DNA from 2 places in the Dactylosporangium sp. CA-152071 genome. Region 2 is predicted to be linked to the other one. Evidence: riboswitches for the same ligand, from Rfam matches in the RefSeq annotation. Region 2 holds a riboswitch; the other holds the start of a gene.

Region 1 (8,242 bases), 190 kb from region 2:
CGGATCGAGCGCCGCGTCGACCCCGAGCACGTGGACACGCCGCTCGTCGTGCGGGGGCTGCGCAAGACCTACGGTGACTTCGTCGCCGTCGCGAAGGTCGACTTCACCGTCCAGCGCGGGCAGGTGGTCGGCCTCCTCGGCCCCAACGGCGCCGGCAAGACCACGTCGCTGCGGGTCCTGATGGGGCTGACCCGGCCGAGCCAGGGCGAGATTCTCGTCTTCGGCCACCAGCTCCTGCCGGGCGCGCCAGTGCTGTCCCGGGTCGGCGCCCTGGTGGAGGGGCCCGGCTTCCTGCCGCACCTCACCGGTCTGCAGAATCTCCACCTGTACTGGGCAGCGACCGGCCGGCCGCTCGACGACGCCCACTTCGACGAGGCGTTCGACATCGCCGGTCTCGGCACCGCCGTCAACCGGCGGGTCAAGACCTACAGCCACGGGATGCGCCAGCGCCTCGCCATCGCACAGGCCATGCTCGGCCTCCCCGAGCTGCTCGTCCTCGACGAACCCACCGACGGGCTCGACCCGCCGCAGATCGCCGAGATGCGCAAGGTCCTGCGCCGGTACGCGACCGGCGGCCGCGCCGTCCTGGTCTCCAGCCACCTCCTCGCCGAGGTCGAGCAGACCTGCACCGACGTCGTCGTCATGCACCGGGGCGAGGTCGTGGCCACCGGCAAGGTCGACGACATCGTCGGCGACTCGCCGACCGTCCAGATCGACGTGTCCGACGTGGACGCCGCCACGAAGGTCCTCGACGAGCTCGACGGCGTCCGCACGGTCATCCCGGCCGGCAGCAACGGCGGCCTGGTCGTCGACATCGACGGCGTGCCGCGCTCGGAGGTCGTCGCCGCGCTGGTCCGGGCCGGCGTCGGCGTCGACCGGGTGACGCCGCGGCGGCGGCTCGAAGACGCGTTCCTGTCGCTCGTCGGCGGCGACACCAAGGCCAGTGGAGAGCGGTCATGAGTACTTCTGCTGTTTCTTCCTCTTCTTCTTCCTCCGAGCGCGGCGTCGTCGGTGGCGCCCCCGGCTACCGTCCCGGCGCGACCCTCTCCCTCTGGACGGAGATCCGCCGCCAGGCGGCCCGCCGCCGCACGCAGATGGCGCTCGGCTTCATGGTCCTGCTGCCGCTGATCATCCTGATCGCCTTCCAGCTCGACAGCGGCGGCGACGACGAGGGCGGCAACAACGGCGAGTTCTCCCGCCTCGCCGACCTCGCGACCGGCGGTGGGGCCAACTTCACCCTCTTCACCCTGCTCGTCTCGTCCGGCTTCCTGCTGGTCGTCGTCGTGGCCCTCTTCTGCGGCGACACGGTGGCGAGCGAGGCGTCGTGGGGGAGCCTGCGGTACCTGCTGGCGATGCCCGTCCCGCGGGCCCGGCTGCTCGGCGTCAAGGTGACCGCGGCGCTGCTCTACTGCCTCCTCGCGGTCCTGGTCCTGGTCGGCACCGCGATGCTGGCCGGCACCCTGCGCTACGGCTGGGCCCCGCTCAACGCCCCCATCGGCGGGGAGATCGCCGCCGGCACGAGCGTCGTCCGCCTGCTGGAGATCGTCGGCTACCTGTGCGTGTCGCTCCTGGTCGTCGCCTCGCTCGCGTTCCTGCTCTCCGTCTCCACCGACGCCCCGCTCGGCGCCGTCGGCGGCGCGGTGCTGCTGCAGATCCTGTCCAGCATCCTGGACCAGATCACCGCCCTCGGAAACCTCCGCAACTTCCTGCCCACCCACTACAACGACGCCTGGCTCGGCCTGCTCTCCACCCCGCTGCAGACCGACGACATCGTGAAGGGCTGCATCGCCTCCCTCGCCTACGCCACCGTCTTCTTCTCCCTCGCGTGGTGGCGCTTTCTGCGAAAAGACGTGGTGAGCTGAATGCGTCTCGCGTACTGACCGGTAGGGTGCCGGTCCATGCGAACCTCGGCGCTCCGCGGTGCCTGGCTCCTCGTCCTCGGCCTCGCCGCGCTCTCCGGCACCCTCTACTACGACCAGGCCAACCTGGCGGCCTGGACCTCATACGTCGCCTCCTCCAACGCGATGAGCGGCCCCGCCGAGGCCTTCACCGCCCAGATCTTCACCCTCATCGGCGCTCTGGCCTCGGCGTCGGCGGCGTCGCTGGTCGCCGTCTGCGCCCTGCTCTTCGCCACCGGCCGCACCTTCGGCCACTGGGCCCTGCGCCTGACCGTGGTGCTGACCCTGGTCCTGCTGTCGCTGGTCGCGGTGGTCGTCGTGGTCGCCACCCTGACGGGCGACCCGCCGGCCGCCGTCATCGACACCCCGGTCTGGCTCCTGGCCGCCGAGTGGCTCGCCGTCCTGGCCGCCCTGGCCGGCGCCGCCATCACCACCTCGACGCTCTGGGGCTTCACCCCCGCCACCGACCCCCTCTGACCGGGGGCCTGCGCACGGCGTACCAGCGACGGGAAACGGCTAGGCGGGCGGCCTCTGGTAGCCCGGGATCGTGGTCATCGGGGGGCGGTCCGGGTGGGCGACCGGGTGGTCGGCCGGGGTGACCGTGCCGGTGCGCCTGACGAACTGGGTGAGGGTCGGCCAGACCGGGGCGCCGGGGGTGACCCGGGCGTGGATGGTGTGCAGGATCGTGGCGGCCATGCGGCCCAGGGCCGCGGTGTCCTGGTGACCGTGGGTGCGCTGGCCGAGGTCGACCTGCGCGACCGCGTCCAGGCCGGCGGTGCGGTAGGTGTCGATGAGCAGGCCGGTCTCGACGCCGTAGCCCGCGGCGAAGGGCAGGGACTCCAGCAGGGAGCGGCGGGCCGCGTACTCGCCGGCGAGGGGTTGCACGACGCCGGCCAGGGCGGGGAAGTAGGCGTTGAGCAGCGGGCGGGCGGCGAGCTCCGTGACGCGCCCGCCGCCGCCGGCCGAGACGTCCAGGAGGGGGCGGTCGTAGAAGGCCTTCACCATCTGGGTGGCCGGGTCGTCCAGCAGCGGGCCGAGGAGGCCGGTGACGAAGTGCGGCCGGAAGTCGGTGAGGTCGGCGTCGACGTACACCAGGATGTCGCCGGTGGCGACGGCCAGGGCCTTCCAGAGCACCTCGCCCTTCCCGGGGCGGGAGCCGGTCCCGGGGAGGATGTCGTCGCGGTGGTGGACGGTGGCGCCGGCCTGGCGGGCGACCTCGGCGGTCCGGTCGACGGAGCCCGAGTCGACCACGATGACCTCGTCGACCAGGGGCATGAGGGTGCGCGCGCCGGTGACGATCTCGGCGACGGTCGGCTCCTCGTCCAGCGCCGGCAGCACGACGCTGATCCGGGTGTCGCCCTTGCGGTCGTAGAGGTCGGCGAGGGGCCAGTCGCGCCATGCCGAGGTGCGCTTGGCGAACCAGTCCGCCGCGTCGGGATGCATGAGTGAAACCGTAGTCAGGTCCATCTCGTGAGATGACTCATACAGCGGCACCCGTGTCGGCCCTTACACTCGAATACGAACCACGCGAACAGCACGTCACAACTGAATACCTCATCCAGAGGGGCAGAGGGATACGGCCCGATGAAGCCCCGGCAACCCCTGCGACACGTCTCGACGCTGAGTCCGGTCGCGGTAGGTGCCAAATCCGTCCCGGTGCGCAAGGCCATGCACCTGGGAAAGATGAGAGGAAGGCCTCCATGACCTCGACGCTCGGCGTCTTCACCGACTCTCCCGCCCGCCACCTGGTCTGCCGTGGCTGCGGCGCCCAGTTCCCGCTCGCCGCGCAGCACGCCTGCTACGAGTGTTTCGGCCCGCTCGAGGTGGGCTACGACGCCGAGGCGCTCGGCCGGGTCACCCGCGAGCAGATCGAAGCCGGCCCCCAGAACATCTGGCGCTATGCGCCGCTGCTGCCGGTCGGCACCGACCCCGCCAGCCGCGTGACCCTCGACCCGGGGCTGACCCCGCTGGTCAAGGCGGATCTGCTGGCCAAGGAGCTCGGCATCACCGGCGCGCTGTGGGTGAAGGACGACTCGGCCAACCCGACCCACTCGTTCAAGGACCGGGTCGTCTCGGTGGCGCTGACGGCGGCGAAGGCGCTGGGGTTCACCCGCTACTCGTGCGCCTCCACCGGCAACCTGGCCAACTCGGTCGCCGCGCACGCGGCGCGGGCCGGGGTGCCGTCGACGGTGTTCATCCCGTCGGACCTGGAGCCCGGCAAGGTCGTCATGAGCGCCGTGTACGGCGGTGACGTCGTGGCGATCGAGGGGTCCTACGACGACGTCAACCGGCTGTGCTCGGAGCTGACCGAGACCGACGAGTTCGAGGACACGGCGTTCGTCAACGTCAACGTGCGGCCGTTCTACGCCGAGGGGTCCAAGACGCTCGGGTATGAGGTCGCGGAGCAGCTCGGCTGGCGGATCCCGGCGCAGGTCGTGATCCCGATGGCCAGCGGCGAGCTGCTGACGAAGATCGACAAGGCGTTCAGCGAGCTGGTGGAGATCGGGCTCGTGCCCGACACGGAGTGGACGGTGTTCGGCGCGCAGTCCGCGGGCTGCAACCCGATCGCGGTGGCGCTGCACAAGGGCACCGACGAGATCGTCCCGGTGAAGCCGACGGGCATCGCCAAGTCGCTCAACATCGGCGACCCGGCGGCCGGCGTCTACGCGCTGGAGTCGGTGCGGCGCACCGGCGGCTGGATGGAGTACGTCGACGACGACGAGATCCGCGCCGGCATCGAGCTGCTCGCCCGCACGACCGGCGTGTTCGCCGAGACCGCCGGCGGGGTCACCACCGCGGTGCTGAAGAAGCTGGTCGAGACCGGCAGGCTCGACCCGTCGAAGGAGACGGTCGTCTTCAACACCGGCGACGGGCTGAAGACCCTCGATGCGGTCGCCGGCACGGTCGGCCCGACGCACCGGGTCAAGCCTTCGCTGAAGTCCGTCCGCGAGGCCGGGCTGGTGAGCTGAGGCCCGGGCCATTTCGGCTGAGGGCTGATTTTTTCGCGCAACCCGCCGACGCCGTGACGGACGGTGTCGGTTCGGGTGCGGCTGAGAGAGCGCTTTCACTCCTTGGACGAGGGGCGACTCAGCCGATCGACGGAGCCGGTCGCGACGCAGTGTGATCGCGCTCAAGCCGTGCGTCTCGAAGCCACCCGGCGAGGGACTTGACGACCTCAGGACCGCGCGCCAGGATGCTCGGTGCGGGAGGACGTGTCGCCGCGAGGCCCGGACCCTGGTCCAGGCCCGCGACCACAACACCGGAGGTGTTGGCGAGCGTCCTCTCGACCATTTCCACCGGTCCCCGTATATCTGTTGTCCGTCGATGCGTCTCTGCGCCACGCTGGCGGGCATGAGCCAGGACCTCAGCATCGTCGAGCTGGACGCCGATGACCCGGCGGCGGTCGACGCGGCCTTCACCATCGGTAACGAGGCGATCCTCGCCGACCTGCCGGACTTCCCACCGAGCTGCCGCGCCGAGCACGAGGTCCGGGTCCGCCTGCCGATGCCGGGCACGGACCGGCACACGTTCCTGGCGTATCGCGACGGTCTCGCGGTCGGGCTCGTACAGGCGGATCTCCCGATATTCGACAATCTGAACAAATCGTTCCTCGACGTGCTGGTCCTGAAGGAGCACCGGCGGCGGGGCGTCGGGCGGGCGCTGTTCCGGCACGCGGTCGGCTTCGGCCTGGCCCGTGGCCGCACCTCGGTGATGGGGTTCAGCGTGATTACCGACGCCGGTGGCGCGCCGACCGGCTCCTCGGCGCCGTTCGCCGCGGCGCTCGGCCTGGACAACAAGCTCCTGGACGTGCGCCGCCGGCTCGACCTGTCGACCGCCGACGATGCCGAGCTGGCGAGGATGCTCGCCACGAGCTGGCCGAAGGCGGCCGGCTACAGCACCGTCCAGTGGGGCAACACGCCGCCCGAGGAGCTGCTCGAGGACATGGCGCTGCTGGACAGCTCCTTCCTCGACGAGGCGCCGAAGGGTGACCTCGACCTGGAGGCGGAGAAGGTCGACGCCGATCGTCTGCGGCGGGTGTACGAGACGCGCGCCCGCTACGGTGCGCGCCCATACGAGACCGGCGTCATCCACGACGCGACCGGCCGGCTCGTCGCGTTGAGCGCGCTGCGGATGAGCAAGACCGTCGACTGGCACGCGTGGCAGCAGATCACCCTGGTGCACCCGGCCCACCGGGGGCACCGGCTCGGCCTGATCTCCAAGCTGGTCAACCTGCAGACCATGCGCGCACAGGAGCCGGCGGTCCGGATCGTCGACACGTTCAACGCCGAGGTCAACTCGCACATGATCGCGATCAACGAGGCGATGGGGTTCCGCGCGCTCGACCGGTGGGCCAACTGGCAGGCGTCAGTCGCGTGAGCGGTCCTCGTACATGGCGAGGAAGATCGAATAAGGTCGGCCGTGGGTGCGCTCGCGGCCGGCGTATTCGTCGAGCAGTGTCTGGAAGCGGTCCTGCAGCTCCTGCCACTCCGCCGGGGTGAGCCGCAGCCCGAGCCGGGCGAAGTTGGCCGTGTCGGCCTGACCGTCCAGCAGCGCCAGCTCGTCGTTGAACGCGTCGAGCATCGCCCGGTTGGTGCCCGCGCCCTGGTCGCCGAGGCTGAGCTGCCACGACTTGGTCGTCGACAGGTAGGGCACCTCGCGCGTGCCGCGCGGCCCGCGGCGCTCCTCCTGGGGCACCAGGAACCCCGTCGCGACCAGCGTCCGGACGTGGTGCAGCACGGTCGCCGGGTTGGCGTCGAGCCGCTCGGCGATCTCCTTGTTGGTGAGCGCACGGTCCAGGCAGAGCCGGATGATGCGCAGGCGGACGCCGGAGGCGAGTGCCTTGGCCTCCGCGTCGGTCGCTGGTCGCCGCATCGTCCGAGTCTAGCGATTGACTTTTCCCAATCGGTCATCGACAGTGGGTCCGTGAGACTGGGCCTGCTCCGCGATCACGACTTCCGGCTGCTCTTCACCGCCGACACCATCAGCCAGGTCGGCACCCAGGTGACCCTGCTCGCGCTCCCGCTCGTCGCCGTGCTCACGCTCGACGCGACCGCGCTGGAGGTCGGGATCCTGGCGGCCTGCGAGACCGCCGCGTTCCTGCTGGTCGGACTGCCCGCCGGGGCTCTCGTGGACCGGCTGCGGCGGCGCGAGACGATGATCGTCGCCGACCTCCTGCGGGCGGTCCTGCTCGCCTCCGTGCCGCTGGCGTGGTGGAGCGACACGTTGCGGATGCCGCAGCTGTACGTGGTGGGCCTGCTCTGCGGGGTGTGCACGGTCTTCTTCGACGTGGGGTATCAGAGCTACCTGCCGTTCCTGGTCGGCAAGGACCGCCTGGTCGAGGGCAACGCGATCCTGGAGATGGTGCGCTCCACCTCCCAGATCGGCGGCCCGAGCGTCGCCGGCGGCCTGGTCAAGGTGCTCGGCGGCCCGCTCGCCCTCGCCACCGACGCGGCCAGCTACGTGCTGTCGGCGCTGTTCCTGTGGCGGATCCGCAAGATCGAGGAGCGCCCGGCCCGCAAGCCCGACGCACACCTCGGCCGGGAGATCCTGGAGGGTCTCCGGTTCGTCGTGGGCAACCGGCTGCTGCGGGCGATCTCCATGTGCACGGGCACCGGCAACTTCTTCGGCTCCATGTACGGCGCGATGCTGATCGTCTACTTCGCCCGGGACCTCGCCCTGTCGCCGGCGGTCATCGGCCTGTGGTTCAGCGTCACCGGGTTCGGCGCGCTGGCCGGCGCGTTCCTGGTCGGGCCGTTCGTGCGCTGGTTCGGGCAGGGGCCGGCGATGTGGATCTCGATGCTCGCCGCGTCCCTCGGCGAGCTGCTGGTGCCGTTCGCGCGCGACGACTGGCGGCTGTGGCTCGCGGCGGCGGGCAGCATCGTCTTCGGCATCGGCGTCGTGGTCTACAACGTGACCCAGGTCAGCTTCCGGCAGACGATCACGCCCGACGACCTGCTCGGCCGGATGAACGCCACGATGCGGTTCATCGTCTGGGGCACGATGCCGATCGGCGGGCTCGTCGGCGGCGTGCTCGGCACTGCCATCGGCGTGCACGAGACCATCTGGGTGGCATGCGCCGGAATGCTGGTATCGGTGGTGCCGCTCGTTCTGTCACCCTTGCGGAAGCTCCGCGAGTTGACGTCCGCACCTTCCGCGGGCACGGAAGCAGTGCGGAAGTAGGCCGATCTTGCGGTTGTGGGCGGTTGCGTGGTTCCAGTCACGGCTTCCTGGCACAACCGCAAGATCGGCGCTTCCATCCACATTCGTCTGACATTTTGCTTATTCTTTACCGGTACGATTCGACGCCTGACGATGCGCTGGCATTTGTCGGACCGCTCAAGAAA
Region 2 (8,242 bases):
TGGGCGATGGAGACCGAGACCGGCGACCGCGACGAGCTCGACCCGGGCGTCGACGACTCCGCATGGAAGCTGGTCTCGATGCCCGCCCGCGAGTGCGTCGGGGCGGCCCGCTGCCCCTATGGGTCGGAGTGCTTCGCCGAGGCCTCCCGCGCCCGTGCCCGCGAGGCCGACATCGTCGTCACCAACCACAGCCTCCTCGCCGTCGACATGCTCAGCGGCCGCATGATCATCCCGCCGCACAAGCTCCTCGTCGTCGACGAGGCGCACGAGCTCGCCGACCGGGTCAGCTCCGCCTCGCAGGCCGAGCTGACCCCCGAGCTGCTGGAGCGCGCCGCCCGCCGCTGCCGCCCCTATGTCGACGACGACGTCGCCGACCGGCTCATGGAGGCCGGCGACACGCTCACCGTCGCGCTCGCCGACGCCCCCGCGGGCCGCATCACCGACGGCCTGCCCACCACCCTCGGCGAGGCGCTCACGCTCCTCGACGGCGGCGGCCGCAAGGCGATCGACGCGATCGGCGAGGTCAAGGCCGACGACGCCGACCCCGTCCGCAAGCAGCAGGCCAAGACCATGGTCGCCGACCTCACCAAGATCGCCCAGCGCATCCTCTCCGACGCCGAGCACGACGTGACCTGGATCGAGCGCGACGACCGCGGCCGCCGTGCGGTGGTCGTCGCCCCCCTCTCGGTCGCCGGCACGCTCAACACGCACCTGTTCCACGAGCGCACCGTCGTCGCGACCTCGGCCACCCTGGCGCTCGGCGGGCAGTTCGACACCGTGGCCCGCTCGCTCGGCCTGCCTGTCACGGCCCCGGCGCCGGTCCCGGCTCAGCCTTCGTCGCCGGGGGCCGCCGCTCGCGACGCGGTCATGCGCGCCTCCGCCGCCCGCGACGAGGCCGACCTGGCGTGGAGCTCGCTCGACGTGGGCTCCCCGTTCGACTATGCCAAGCAGGGCATCCTCTATGTCGCCGCCCACCTGCCCCGCCCGCAGACCTCCGGCCTGTCCGAGCCGGCGGCCGACGAGATGGTCGAGCTCGTCCAGTCCCTGGGCGGCCGCGCCCTCGGCCTCTTCTCCTCCCGCAAGGCCGCCGAGCGCGCCGCCGAGGTCCTCCGCGCCCGCGCCCCCGGCATCACGATCCTCCTGCAGGGCGAGGAGGCACTGCCGATCCTCGTCCGCAAGTTCCGCACCGACCGCAACAGCTGCCTGCTCGGCGTCATGTCCCTCTGGCAGGGCGTCGACGTGCCGGGCGACGCCTGCCAGCTCGTCATCATCGACCGCCTCCCCTTCCCCCGCCCCGACGAGCCCCTCGCCGCCGCCCGCTCCGCCGCCGTCGACTCCGCCGGCGGCTCGGGCTTCGCCGCCGTCAGCGTCCCGATCGCCGCGGTCCGCCTGGCACAGGGCGTCGGCCGCCTGATCCGAGCCCGCACCGACAAGGGCGTCGTGGCCGTCCTCGACTCCCGCCTGGAGACGGCCCGCGGCTACGGCCCTTACCTGCGCGCCTCCCTCCCCCCGTTCTGGTACACCACAAAGCCCGACGTCGTCCGCGCCGCCCTCCGCCGCCTGTCCACCACCTGACGCGCCCGCTCCCCCCTCGTGGACCGCGCCCCCTTCGCCAGTCCCACCCAGCGCTGACAGCGGTCACGTCCGCCACCGCGCCGAACCTGCCCTGCCGCCCCGTCCACCATCTGACCGCCCACTCCGCCCCCGCCCTCTCGCGGACCGCACCCTTCGCCAGTCCCACCACCCCGACGGCGGTCACATCGGCCACCACCGGACCTGACCTGCCCCTGCCGTCCGACCGCCACCTGACCGCCCACTCCGCCCCTGCCTCCACGCGGACCGCACCGCCTTCGCCGGTCGCCAGCCCACGATCAGCCCACGCCGCACCGACGGCAGTCACGTCCGCCACCGCGCCGGAACTGCCTCGCATCCCGGATCGGCCTACGTCCCCGCCGGCTACCGTCCAACCGTGGCCGCTGCCGCCGCACCGCTCGACACACCAGCCGAGCCCAACAACCCAGCCCATTGCACGACACCCACCACTGGCCAGCACTGCCGTGCCGACCGACACAGCGCCGATCGAACGATCGCCCTCCGCCGCCTGACCGCCGCTCCAGGCCTGATCAGCGCTGGGACCGGACCGCCGTCGTAGGCCGCCAGCCCCACAACCAGTCCCACGGCCAGACTCCCGACAACAGTCACGTCCGCCGCCCCGCCGGACCTGCCTCGCATCCCGGATGGCCTACGTCCCCGTCGGCTGCCGTCCCACCATCGCCGCTGCCGCCACGCCCCTCGACACACCAGCCGCGCCCAACAGACCCAGCCCACCGCACGACACCCACCACCGCCGTGCCGACCCGATACAGCGCCGATCGAAACAGCCGCCCTCCCGCCGCCAGACCGCCCGCTCCGGGCCTGACCAGCACTGAGACCGGACCGCCGTCGTAGGCCGCCAGCCCCACAACCAGTCCCACCGCCAGACTCCCGACAGCAGTCACGTCCGCCGCCCCGCCGGACCTGCCTCGCATCCCGGATCGACCCACGTCTCCGCCGACTGCCGCCCAACCATCGCCGCTGCCGCCGCACCGCTCGACACACCAGACGGGCCCAACAGACCCAGCCCACCGCATGACACCCACCACTGGCCAACACCACTGCCCCGGTCGACATGCTGGCCCGGTCCAGCGACACCGCCCACCGCACCTCAGCCCGCCACCGGCCGGCGTCGCGCCGTGCCGACCGACACAGCGCCGATCGAAACGGTCGCCATCCGCCGCCTGACCGCCCGCTTCGGCCCTGACCCCACTCGGACCGCGCCGACTTCGTGGGTCGCCAGTCCCCACAACTCCGTCCGCCTTCTGACCGTCTGCTCCGCCCCCGACCTCCTCGCGGACCGCACCGACTTCACTCACCGCCAGCCCACAGCCAGCCATGCCCAGCAACCCCAGCCGACCGCACGGCGCCCTCCCCACCGCCTGCCAGGACTGCCGCGCCGGCCGAGTCCAGCGGCACCGTGCTTGCAGTGCGCTTCTCCTGTGGCTGGCTTGATCCAAGGACAGGGCTGGCTGCCGGCGCGGCCAGGGCTGGACTTCGATCACCACGTCGACCGGCGCCACCTCGCTGTGGGCGGAGTGCTGCCACCTGGTCGGTGCGCCGGTCTGGTTCGAAGGGCGGGCCTGGCCGGTGGCACGAGCAGGGTCAATCCGCGGAGATGATGACCGAGTCGGGGGGTGGTTCGTGGCGGTGTTGGACCAGGTGGCGGATGCCGGTGTTGAGGACGGCTACCAGGGGGACGGCTACCAGGGCGCCGATGATGCCGGCCAGGACGACGCCGGTGGAGATGGCGACGATGACGGCCAAGGGGTGGACGGAGACGGCGCGGCCCATGATGAGGGGCTGGAGGACGTGGCCTTCGAGTTGTTGGACGGCGATGACGCCGATGAGGACGACCAGGGCGCTGATCGGGCCTTCGTCGACGAGGGCGACGAGGACGGCCACGGCGCCTGAGACGGTGGCGCCGACGATGGGGACGAAGGCGGCCAGGAACACCATTGTCGCCAGGGGGAACCAGAAGTCCACGTCGATGATGACCAGGAGCAGGCCGATGCCGAGGGCGTCGATGAAGGCGACCAGCACCGTCGCGCGGACGTAGGCGACCAGGGTGCGCCAGGCGGCCTCGCCGGCGCGGCGGATGGGGTCGCGGGCGGGGGTGGGCAGGACGCCGGTGAGGAAGAGCCAGATGCGGTGACCGTCGCGCATGAAGAAGAACGTGACGAAGAGCACCAGCAGGAGGAGCGCGAAGAACTCGATGGTGGCGGTGGCGGTGGAGACAGCGCTGTCGGTGAGGCTGCCGCGGTTGTCCTTGAGCCAGTTGGTGGCGGCGTCGAAGGTGGCGTCGAGCTGGCTGCCGTTGAGGTGCAGCGGGCCGGTGGTGAGCCAGTCCTGGATCTGGTTGACGCCGGCCGAGGCCTTGTCGGCCAGGTTGGGGAAGCCGTCGACGAACTCGCTGACGACCAGCGTGAGCACGCCCGCGACGGCGGCGAGGCCGGTGACGAGCACCAGGAACGCGGCCAGGGACGGCGGGAGCTTCACGCGGCGGCGCAGGAACTCCATCATCGGCGCGAGCAGGGCGGACAGCAGCAGGGCGATGCTCAGCGGGATGAGCACCGTGTCGAGCCGGCTGACCAGCCAGAGCAGGACCGCGAGGGCCGCCACGAGGACCAGCAGGCGCCACGACCAGGCGGCGGCGAGCCGCAGGCCACGCGGGATCTCGGCGTCGTCGCGGCTCATCGTCGACGAGTGGATCACGTCGGGCTCGGCCGGCGGTGGAGGCGGCGGCACCTCAGCCTCAGCCACTTCCGCGGCGATCGCCTCGCGTTCGAGGCGGGCGTTTTCGAGACGCTGCTCGTACGCCCGCCGGAGATTGGCGCGCACCTGATCGAACCGGCCCACGAAACCCCCTGTGAATGCCTGCGAACCGACCGGACGCTTCACCGTAGTCCGGGTCCCGCGGCGATCGCACGTACCCAGGCGGTAGCGTCGCAACCGTGACAGCCCAGCCAGCCGCCGGTTACCCGCCGGCCACCACCCCGCCCGTCGTGTCCGATGTGGAAGGGGGCCTGCCGATCCGGTTGCTGCACGACCGGGTCCTCGTCCGGCTCGAAGGGGCCGAGGGCGAGCGCCGGCACGCGTCCGGCATCGTGATCCCGGCCACGGCGTCGGTGGGGCGGCGCCTGTCGTGGGCCACGGCCGTCGGGGTGGGGCCCAACGTACGGTCGATCGTGGCCGGCGACAGGGTGCTGTTCGACCCGGAGGACCGCTCCGAGGTGGAGCTGCAGGGCCGCGACTACGTGCTGCTGCGCGAGCGGGACGTGCACGCCGTCGCGGCGCGGCGGGTCGAGCCGGACTCGACGGGGCTCTATCTGTAGGTGTAGGGGTAGGGGTATCCGGCGTACATCGGCGGCGGGGGCGGAGGCGGCGGCACGACGACCGGGACGGGCACGACCGGGGTGGGCGGAGCGGCGAGCACCCGGACCATCCCGTCCGGGAAGGTGATGTGATACCTGCTGCCGTCCCACACCGCCATGGGTGCCTGCGGATCGCGCCCGACGAAGACCTGCCGGTAGGCGGCGAGCGCCGTCAGCAGCTGGCGTTCCTCGGCGAGCGCCTCCATCCGGCGGGCCGGCGTGTTGTCCAGGCCGCGGCGCATGCCGTCGCGGAGCAGGGCGAGCTTCGTCGCGTCGAACTGGAAGGCTTTCATCGCCTTGGCACCCGGGTCTCCGGCGACCCGCTTGGCCCACCGGCGGGCGGACAGCCGCCTGCCGAGCGTGCCGAGCGACGCCACCTCCGGCGGGGAGAACCAGCCGGCCCGCGCGTACTCGGTGAGCATCCGCTCGGTCAGCCTGCCCTCGGCCGCGCGCTGCCACAGCGCGAAGCCGACCATGCAGAGGAAGATCGGCATCATGACGGAGAAATAGCCGTACAGCAGGATGATCGGCTTCGCGGCGGCGATCACCGACATGAGGTTCCACGAGCCGTGCAGCAGCATCGCGAGCAGCAGGCCGGCGAGGGGTGCGAGCCACTTGACCGCCTTCGTCGAGCTGCGCGACGCGGTGCCGAGCCCGATCGCGGTCATCGACGTGAAGAGCGGGTGCGCGAACCCGGTCATCAGGATGCGCACGATGAAGATGCCGACGAGCGCCGCCGCGCCCTTCACCGCGCCGCCCTGCTCGGCGGTGTCGGCGTAGCCCTTGTACCCGAGGTACAGGATGTTCTCCACCATCGCGAACCCGGTCGCGGACAGCCCGCAGTAGACGATGCCGTCGATCAGGCCGGAGAACGCCCGGGGGCGGCGCCACAGCAGCAGGACCGGCCCGAGGGCCTTCATGCTCTCCTCGATGAACGGCGCGACCACGACCGCCACGATCGCGTCCGACAGGCCGAGCTTGTCGGCGAGCACCCCGCCGGCGGTGTTGACCACGAGCGCCACGCCGGTGGCCACGCACGCGCCCCAGCCGAAGACGAAGACGAGATAGCGGACGGGCTCCGGCTCGTACCGGTCGAGCCACAGGAAACAGGAGACCAGCAGCGGCACCGGGATGACGGCCGCGCCGACGCCGATGACGAGGGCGGTCCATCCGCCGCTGAAGCCGAAGAACGCCAGCAGCGCGACGCCGCACGCCGCGATGCCGCCCATGACGCCGATGAGCGTCCAGAGGCGGCGGCGGTCGGAGCGCTTGGCGGGCGGCGCGGCGGCCAGGGCGAGGGCCGCGGTCGGGTAGCGCTGCTCGCCGGTGTCGGGGGCGGCGTCCTCCGTCACGTTGGGCACGACGTCGCCGCCGGCCGCGTCCCACCCCTGCGGCGCGGCCAAGCCGGCGGCCGGGCCGGCCGCACCACCAAAAGTGCCGCCTGTAGCTCCGCCGGAAGCACCGCCGGAAGCACCGGCCGATGCGTCGGGCCCCTTGTCCAGGGCGACCGGACCGCCGCTGGACGGGACCGGACCGCCGCTCGACGGGGCAGGTACGGGGATCGGAGCTGCCCAGGGTGACCGTTCCTCGGGCGCGGCAGAGGCCGCCGCTGGTCGTACATCACCCGACGACGGCAACAAGGTGGCGTCACGGTTACCCGGATCCTGGGGCGTCCCAGTCGGCGGGAGATCGGTCATGGGCCAACCATATCCGCGCTACGGTGAGACCAGGTCATGAGTGCCAGCGCTGAAGCCCCGGCTTGCTGGCCGGCAACCCTCGCGTTCGCGGCGGGGTGCCCCGGGTGATGACACGGTCCGGCACGCGGTGTGTCCGGGCAAGCGCGAGCGGAGGACTCTGCCATGTCCACGATCCTGTCCCCCGGTGACGTGAAGCTGCGCGACGGCCGCAGCGTCGACTTCGCCAACCTCGACATCGCCGCGACCGCCCCGTGCCTGCGGGCGGTAGCCGACGCGGTCGCCGAGCTCCTGCCGTTCTACGGCAGCGTCCACCGCGGCGCCGGCGCGCTCTCGGAGCGGTGCACGCGGGAGTACGAGCAGGCCAGAGAGACCGTCGCGGACTTCGTCGGCTGCCGCGACGGCGACACGGTCGTCTTCACCCGCAACACCACCGACGCCCTGAACCTGCTGGCCAGGGCGGTGCCCGAGGGCACGACGGTGCTCACGTTCGACGGGGAGCACCACGCCAACCTGCTGCCGTGGCAGCAGAGCCTCCACCTGGACGCGCCGCGCTCGCCGCAGGAGGCGGTGGAGTCGCTGGAGTGGGCGCTGCGCCGGCAGCCGTGCGGCCTGGTCAGCGTCACGGCGGCGAGCAACGTGACCGGCGAGGTGTGGCCGGTGGCGGCGCTCGCCGAGGTGGCGCACCGCTACGGGGCCCGGCTGGCGGTCGACGCGGCGCAGCTCGCCCCGCACGCCCCGGTCGACCTGACCGCGCTGGGCGCCGACTACGTGGCGTTCTCCGGGCACAAGCTCTACGCGCCGTTCGGGGCCGGGGTGCTGGCCGGGCGGGCGGACTGGCTGGACGCCGCCGAGCCGTACCTGGCCGGGGGCGGCGCGAGCGCCAGCGTCGGCGACGACCTCGACGTCCGGTGGGCGACCGGGCCGGCGCGGCACGAGGCCGGCACGCCCAACCTGCTCGGCGCCGTCGCGATCGCGGCCGCGTGCCGGGCGCTCGCCGCCGCCGACCACTCCGTGGAGCGGGCCCTGGTGGCACGGCTGCGGGCGGGCCTGGCGCGGCTGCCGCACGTGGAGGAGCTGCGGCTGTTCGAGGCGGACGCGGAGCGGGTCGGCATCGTGTCGTTCGCGGTGCTGGGCGAGGACCCCGGCGCGCTGGCCACGACGCTCGGCCGGGACCACGGGATCGGGGTGCGGACGGGGCTGTTCTGCGCGCATCCGCTGACCCGGCGGCTGCTGTCGGAGGCGACGGCCAGGATCGCCCCGTCGGCGCCGGTGCCGCCCCAGGCGGTGCGGGCCAGCTTCGGCCTCGGCACCACGGAAGCCCACATCGACCGCCTCCTGGAAGCCCTGCGCCGCTGAGCCACCAGGCCCGCCGCCACGATCCCGCGGCACCGGCGGCGCCGGCACGATCCGGTGCGGTGTCGGCGGCGCGCCGGCACCGCACCGGGTCACGGCCCGGCGGTGGCGCGGTCCAGCACGACGGAAGGGGTGAGGTCGGCGATGGTCAGCGTGCCCTCGGCGACCTCGTCCCAGGTCAGCGGGGCCGACACCGTCGGCAGGGCACCCGCGCGCAACGAGAAC

Evidence for each region. Region 2 has a riboswitch for S-adenosylmethionine ahead of ACQEVZ_RS23030 (aminotransferase class V-fold PLP-dependent enzyme). Riboswitches for the same ligand answer to the same signal wherever they lie in the genome.
Region 1: linked by a shared signal. The riboswitch ahead of thrC (threonine synthase) and the one ahead of ACQEVZ_RS23030 (aminotransferase class V-fold PLP-dependent enzyme) in region 2 are both predicted to bind S-adenosylmethionine.

What each region holds. Positions count from the first base shown of each region.
Region 1 covers NZ_JBNJMZ010000001.1:5,319,933-5,328,174, reverse strand. Annotated here, with positions in the region: gene ACQEVZ_RS23805 (alpha/beta fold hydrolase) at 1-960, shown strand, start outside; gene ACQEVZ_RS23800 (ABC transporter permease) at 957-1,862, shown strand; gene ACQEVZ_RS23795 (hypothetical protein) at 1,899-2,375, shown strand; gene ACQEVZ_RS23790 (glucosyl-3-phosphoglycerate synthase) at 2,415-3,341, opposite strand; SAM riboswitch class I at 3,450-3,588, shown strand; gene thrC (threonine synthase) at 3,599-4,867, shown strand; gene ACQEVZ_RS23780 (GNAT family N-acetyltransferase) at 5,250-6,275, shown strand; gene ACQEVZ_RS23775 (helix-turn-helix domain-containing protein) at 6,264-6,770, opposite strand; gene ACQEVZ_RS23770 (MFS transporter) at 6,822-8,078, shown strand.
Region 2 covers NZ_JBNJMZ010000001.1:5,133,168-5,141,409, forward strand. Annotated here, with positions in the region: gene ACQEVZ_RS23010 (ATP-dependent DNA helicase) at 1-1,575, shown strand, start outside; gene ACQEVZ_RS23015 (AI-2E family transporter) at 3,199-4,452, opposite strand; gene ACQEVZ_RS23020 (GroES family chaperonin) at 4,599-4,928, shown strand; gene ACQEVZ_RS23025 (PrsW family intramembrane metalloprotease) at 4,919-6,370, opposite strand; SAM riboswitch class IV at 6,697-6,814, shown strand; gene ACQEVZ_RS23030 (aminotransferase class V-fold PLP-dependent enzyme) at 6,827-8,020, shown strand; gene ligD (non-homologous end-joining DNA ligase) at 8,110-8,242, opposite strand, start outside.